One region of the Arthrobacter sp. zg-Y1219 genome, then DNA from elsewhere that is predicted to be linked to it. Evidence: riboswitches for the same ligand, from Rfam matches in the RefSeq annotation. Region 1 holds a riboswitch; the other holds the start of a gene.

Region 1 (3,203 bases):
TTGTATCCGCCGTGGATGGCCTGGCCGTTGCCAATGTAGACAGCAATGTGAGCCATGCCCATGCCGCCGTCGGCGTAGTAGATCAGGTCGCCGGCAACGGCCTGCGAAGCGCTGACGGTGCTGCCCAGGGACAGGTAGCCGGCGGGCCAGTCGTGGAAGCTGATGCCTGCTGCAGCCAGCGAATTGGTTACCAGCATGGTGCAGTCCTGCGAGACGCCCAGCTGTGCGTAGGCGGCCGCTGCGATAATCGCTGCGGTGCCCGACGACGCAGCAGGGGCTTCCTGCCGGGCGGGAGCAGCCACAGCCGGAGCAGCCGCACCCGCGGCCGGCACGGCTGCGAGTGCTTCACCCGGCTGGGCTGCGAGTGCTTCACCCGGCGCGGCTGCGGGTGCTTCACCCGGCGCGGCTGCGTCCAGCGTTGCCGCCGGCCGGGCCTGAACGGCAACCTGGGCCTGCGGCGCAGGCTCGGGGGCCACGATGACGCCGGCCACTGCCGGTCGGTCAAAGTTCACCGTTGCGGTTTCCGGAACTGTCAGCGGAGCAGCCGAGGACAGGTCCAGGGTGCTGGTCTGGACGTCGCGGACCAGGTCTGATCCGGAAGCATTGGCGGCGACGCCGGTGCTCAGGACAAGTCCCGAGGCGGCGACGACGACAGCGGCCTGGCGTCCGACAGTTCCCGCGTTGGCGGTCATTGCCTGGGCCAGCGCGGTCAGCGGTGCGGTACGTTTCACCGGCGCCCGATGGCGGGCGCGCTCAGTTGTCGATGTCATGCGGCTGCGATCTCCGTTAGGTGACAACTGGGCTTAGCTGACGCGGACGAAGCTTGCGCCGCCGAGGTAGGACAGCGGGTGCAGCACGGTGTTCATGCCGTCGAAGCCGCCGCTGATGACCTGGCCGTTGCCGACGTAGATCGCTACGTGGCCGGAAGTGATGACGAGGTCACCGGGCTGGGGAGAGCCGACAACCGAGCCGTAGGCGTAGAACTGTGCCGGTGCAAGGTCTCCCACGGACTTACCGATGGAACGAAGCGCCTTCTCAACCATGGCGGTGCAGTCCTGCGCAACGCCGATCTGGCTGTAGGCGGAGGCCACGAGGGCCGCGCCTGCTCCGCTAGAGGCGACGGGGGCCGGAGCCGGCGTCGCTGCTGCGGGGGCGGCCTGGCCGGCGGAAGGTGCCGCAGCGGGGGCTGCGGCTGCCGGGGCTGAGGCTGCAGAGGCTGCGACTGCCGGGGCTGCGTAGGCCTTGGTGCTCGCGGCGACCTGCTGGGCCTGAAGGGCGGCAGCCTGCTTTGCCTGCGCTGCTGCCTGCTCCTGTGCAACAACTGCGGCTGCGGCGGCGGCTTCTTCTGCTGCAACCTGCGCGCGGTAGTCGGCTCCGGAAACCGAGGAAACGGATTCCAGCGTTGCCAGTTCAAACGGCGCCTGCGCGGAAACCGAAACGGCTCCGGTGGAGGTCACGACGCTCAGCGGCGTGGCTTCCAGTGCCTGGCGATCGGTGTTGGCGGCTGCCTGGGCGGGAAGGCCCGCGGCCAGTACGAGGCCGGAAGCGGCGACGACGACTGCGGCCTGGCGGCCAATGGTTCCAGCGTTGGAGGTAACGGCCCGGGATAGTGCTGAAATTGGGCTCGTCTGGGTGGTGGCCGCGCGACGACGGCCATGAGCTACTGATGACACAAGTTTGCCTCTCCCAATGCCTACGAGGTGAGCTGTCGGATTCGGATGGGAGTCACCCGGTTGCTGGACCGCCAGGCCCGTGCAACTTAACCCCTAGGGTTTCTTGCGAAACCCGAATGTGGTTCCCCCGCCTCTGCCATGCGATGTTGCGAACGGATCTCAAACAGTGGCAGAGCTCGGCGATCTGTTCGAGAGTGCCCGATCTTTGGCCGATCGGGCACGAGGAAGAGCGTACAACAACATTTGACCAATGTCACGTTCCGGTCACGGAATGGTTTACCTGCGGTTACAGCCAGCCCAACGGGTCCACTACGTCGCCGTTAACCATGACCTCAAAGTGCAGGTGGCAGCCGGTGGACGCGCCCGTGGTGCCGCTGGCACCCACCAGGTCTCCGCGCTCCACCGTGGCGCCAACGCCAACCGCAAGGTTGGACATGTGGTTGTAGGTGGTCTCCACGCCGTTGCCGTGGTCCACGACGACGCGGTTTCCGCCGCCGCCGCCGTGCCAGCCGGCAAAGGTCACCGTTCCGGAGGCAGCGGCCGTAACATCGGTGCCGCAGGCCGCGGCGAAGTCCTGGCCGCGGTGCAGTTCGCCGGCGCTGCCGGTGATGGGGCTGACCCGGTAGCCGAACCCTGAGGTCTGAACCAGATCCGAGGCCAGCGGTGTGGCCAGGGTCCCCTTGGCAGCGCCCGCGGCAACTTCGCTGCCCGCAGCCACGACGACCTGGCGCAGCTTCGCATCCGGATCGGACTTGCTGGTCAGCGCGGCGCGTTCGAACTCAACGGTTGCATTGGGGTCAGCGGAAACCACCACTGCTTCCTCAACGGCTGCGGTCTGCATCTCTTCGATCGGCTCAGGGACCGCTGCAGTAGTGGGGAGGGCGACGGTAAGGATCAGGCCCGACGTCGCGGCGGTGATGGCAACTTTCTGGGCTGCACCACCGAAGGAGCTGGGTTTTGTTTCGGCCCGGCGGCGGCCCGATGGTTGGCCGTTCCGTGGGCGCGGGGCCGTAACCGGAGCGGACGCGCGGCGCCTGCCCGGGGCAGCATGCTTCGACAAGGTATACCTCTCTCATATGCCTGCGAAGTTAGCTGTCGGATTCGAGTAGAGAATACTCGGCCCCCACTCACCACAGGCCGCGGCGTACGCGGCGGTGTGCTGATGCTGGAGGCTTCACCCCAAGGCAGCTGTGGCTGCCAGTTGATGGGTCCTCCGCCCCTGCCTGAACGGTATGCAATTCCGGGCCAGTGGCAGGGTTCGGCGTAAGGCCCGGATAACGGTGTTATTTCAACGTCAGTTAGTCACTATAGGGGAAGCCCGACAAAAGAGACCATTCCGTTATCCTGCTGTGGACACAAAGACGTGCGCGGCCACCTCTGGAGGCAGTTCCAGGGCACCTTCGATGCCGGGAACGCGCACGGAGATGTAACCCGCCACGACCTCCGCCGTCAGCTCGGCGCCGGGGCGCAATCCGGCCTCGTCCAGCTGGGTCAGCAGTTCCGGCTCCACCTGCACCGGCTCCGCCAAGC
Region 2 (3,203 bases), on a different contig from region 1:
GGGTCCTGGCTGCCCTGGCGTATCTGCGGTCCTAGCCTGCCTGCCGTCCCGGAGCATCACCTAATGAAGTCGCCAAGAAGGGAATTCGCCGGGACCAGGTTGCTTTCACCGGGGATGATTTTTCGTGTCTTTTCACGCCTTTTGTTTCCGTCGGCACCGAACCGGCCCGCCGAGCGGCCGACTACCGCGCCGCCGGGCGTTCTGCCGCCGCAGCACCCGGGCAGCACCCGGGCAAGGACGGTAGGCTAAGAGTGCTCCCGGCGAGTTGATATATTGCGATCCGGCCAGATCACGAAAGAAGAGAAGAATTATGCCAGCGCCTCAGCGAACCGATGCCGACAGCATTCGCCAGGATTTAGGATTCCTCACCGTCGCGGAAGTTCTGCAGCTGTGCGCTACCCAGCAGATACTTGATCCGTCATCGACCTTGATTTCACGAAGAGCTCAGCTCGGCGAAGGCAATGTGCTGTATCCCGGAGTGGTTATCCAGGTGGATGACCAGAGTTCCTGCGTTATCGGACACCGGAATATTTTCTATCCCGGCACCTTCCTCACCGCCGCGCACGGCGGAATGCTCCTCCTCGGCTCCGAAATCACGCTGGGGCCCGGCGGAGTCCAGCTCAAGGCGGGCCGGACCCATGCCGTGGCAGTGGGCGACGGCGCACGGCTGGGCAACGGCCCCGTGGTGACCGGCCGGTCGGTGCTTGGCACCGGCTCACAGATCGTGGGTGCCGTCGAAGCTGATTCAGTGGTTCTCGCCGACGGCGGAGACTTCCGCTCAAATCCGGCGGAGAAGCGCGGTGCTGTCCTTAGGGGAACGGGACTCGCTCGCGGACTGAGGCTCGCTCCCGGCGAACTGGTTCAGGGCTTTGGCGACTTCGCGACAGCCGACGTCGTACGCCAGACCGATTCGCCCGCCTGATCCCTCCGGCCCAGGCAGCTGCGGCCTGCAATTACCGAGAGGCGGCACCCAGGCGAAAATGCGAGCTCCGTTACTAAATAGTTACCTTTGCGTAATCGTCTTGTAGCGTAGTGGTCGTGCCGTTATCTGAAGCGGCTCCCTTGGCTTGTTACCTAGCTCTGCCGCTGGTCAAGGTCCACAGATATAAACACTTCGGCAGAGGCGGGGGAACCATAAACGGGTTCCTTTGAATCCTTGGGGTTAAGTCAGCCGAAGGTTTCTTTAGCTGACCGGGTGACTCCCATCCGCATCCGACAGCTCACCTCGCAGGTATCGGGAGAGGTAACTCATTGTCTTTCAATAACACTCGTGGACGCCACCGTGCCAACAACGCCGGGCTCCTGGCCGCAGTTGCTAACGCCACCAACGGCAAAGCACGCACCATCGGCAGCGCCGCTGCCGTCATGGCCGCAGGCTCCACTCTGCTGCTCGGCATGGCCGCTCCGGCCTCGGCCGGCGTCATCGCCAACGACTCAGCCGAGTCCTACAGCGCACCGGCCCCTGTAGCCGCACCCGCCGCTGTAACCGCTCCCGTTGAGGCCCCGGCATCTGCAGGATCCACTCACGTTGTTCAGTCCGGCGATACGCTCAGCAAGATTGCTGCAACGTACGGCGTCAACCTGAACGACATCCTGGCGCAGAACGGCCTTGCGCTGGACTCCATCATCTACCCCGGTGATGTCATCACCTACGCCGGTGGCGCCGCCGCAGCTCCTGTTGCCGCTCCTGTTGTTGCCGCTGCTCCGGCCCCCGCGGCCGAGCCTGCTGCAGCCGACTTCAGCAGCATCAGCACCCAGGCGTCCGCCGTGACTCCTGCTGCCGTAACCGGCACCAACCAGATCATGCTTGCATCCGCTCAGTCCCAGATGGGCGCCATGCAGGACTGCACCGTCCTGGTTGAGGTTGCCCTCCGGGCAGCCGGCCACTCGGTTGGCGACCTGTCCCCCGCGCAGCTTGCTGCCTACGGAACCCCGGTCACTGACCCGCAGCCCGGCGACATCGCCTTCTACGCCGACGGCGGCATGGGCTTTGCCCACATTGCCATCTACACCGGCAACGGACAGGCCATCCACAGCGGATGGAACGGCAACCAGACCGTTGAGCAGAGCGCTAACGTCGGCTCCGGCGCCGTCTACTACCGCGTAGCGTAATTTCGCAGTAGCAATCCCGCCGGAGGGCGGGAAGTGAACGGCTCGTCCTCCGGCAGCTCCACCAAAAACACCCGGCCCTTTGGCCGGGTGTTTTTGCGTGTCCGGGTGTTCTGTCCAGACGTTCTGTCCGGACGTTCTGTCCGGACGTTCCGTTTCCGGTGTCCCGTGTCGGACTGCCTTAGGTGGTCGGGGCGTCCTGCTCAGTGTTGTCCTGAGTTTCAGCGTCGTCCTGAGGTTTCGGCTCCTTGCCGGAAGCATCGTCGCCGGCGGGGCCGTCGCCGTCGTCAGCAGGACCGTCGCCATCGCCTCGGATTTTGTCTCCGTCTTCGGCAGGACCGTTCCCAGGCTCGTCTCCGTCGCCCGGAATCCCGTCGTCGCCTCTGTGGTGATGCTTATGGGGGCGCCCGTCCCCATCGGTATCGGCTTCGGTTTCGGCTTCGCCGTCGGCCTCTGCGTTGGCGTCTGCGTCTGCGTCCTCGTCGTCGAGTTGCGGACGGCTCTCGGACCGGGTGTCCTGGTCCTCAGCGCTTCGGTCCTCGGCGTCCTGGTCCTCGGCGCCCTGTTTGTCCGTGTCCTGCTCCCGCTGGACTTCCTGCTCGGTAACCGAGGCCTGTTCCTGGTCCCCTGAGGTATCCGCGGTGGCCACGCCGGCAAAAAAGGAGCCGACCAGCAGCGCCAGACCGCCGACGACGCCGAGTATCCACCCAAGTGGCCCTCTGGCCTTGTCCCGGAGAACCGTGGTCTTGTCCCGGAAAACCATCGTAATCTTCACCTCCGAAAGTGGTTTGCTGACGCTTCCATTTTCGAATCAGATTCTTCGAGGATTCTTAGTTCCGCTCCCGCAGTCCGCGCAGCCTCCCCCACCTGGTCCGCCGCCCGCGCCTGCTGTTATCGAGCGGCAGCCGGACTTCCACGACGCCGCCGGAAGCTTCGGTGTTACCGGCACGTTCGCCTGCGCCGGCCGGCAAAGCACGGACGCTGCCGCCGTATCGGGCGGCAATCTCCGCAACCAGTGCCAGCCCGAGCCCATAGTGCCGCGGCTGCGCTGAGGAGCCGTCCCCGCCCTTTGAGCCTTCGGAATCATCGCCGGC

Evidence for each region. A riboswitch is a leader RNA that binds a small molecule or an ion and turns the genes downstream of it on or off. The one in region 1 is predicted to bind cyclic di-AMP.
Region 2: it holds a riboswitch for cyclic di-AMP, as region 1 does, so the genes downstream of both, QNO00_RS00045 (LysM peptidoglycan-binding domain-containing protein) here and QNO00_RS16300 (NlpC/P60 family protein) in region 1, are expected to answer to the same signal.

Annotation. Positions count from the first base shown of each region.
Region 1 is NZ_JASKLY010000021.1:95,887-99,089, forward strand. It holds gene QNO00_RS16295 (NlpC/P60 family protein) at 1-770, opposite strand, end outside; gene QNO00_RS16300 (NlpC/P60 family protein) at 804-1,673, opposite strand; cyclic di-AMP (ydaO/yuaA leader) riboswitch at 1,677-1,839, opposite strand; gene QNO00_RS16305 (M23 family metallopeptidase) at 1,960-2,733, opposite strand; cyclic di-AMP (ydaO/yuaA leader) riboswitch at 2,736-2,947, opposite strand; gene QNO00_RS16310 (iron-dependent transcriptional repressor DtxR) at 3,013-3,203, opposite strand, start outside.
Region 2 is NZ_JASKLY010000001.1:9,153-12,355, reverse strand. It holds gene QNO00_RS00055 (response regulator) at 1-35, shown strand, start outside; gene QNO00_RS00050 (LbetaH domain-containing protein) at 311-922, shown strand; cyclic di-AMP (ydaO/yuaA leader) riboswitch at 1,102-1,248, shown strand; gene QNO00_RS00045 (LysM peptidoglycan-binding domain-containing protein) at 1,252-2,112, shown strand; gene QNO00_RS00040 (hypothetical protein) at 2,291-2,884, opposite strand; gene QNO00_RS00035 (sensor histidine kinase) at 2,940-3,203, opposite strand, start outside.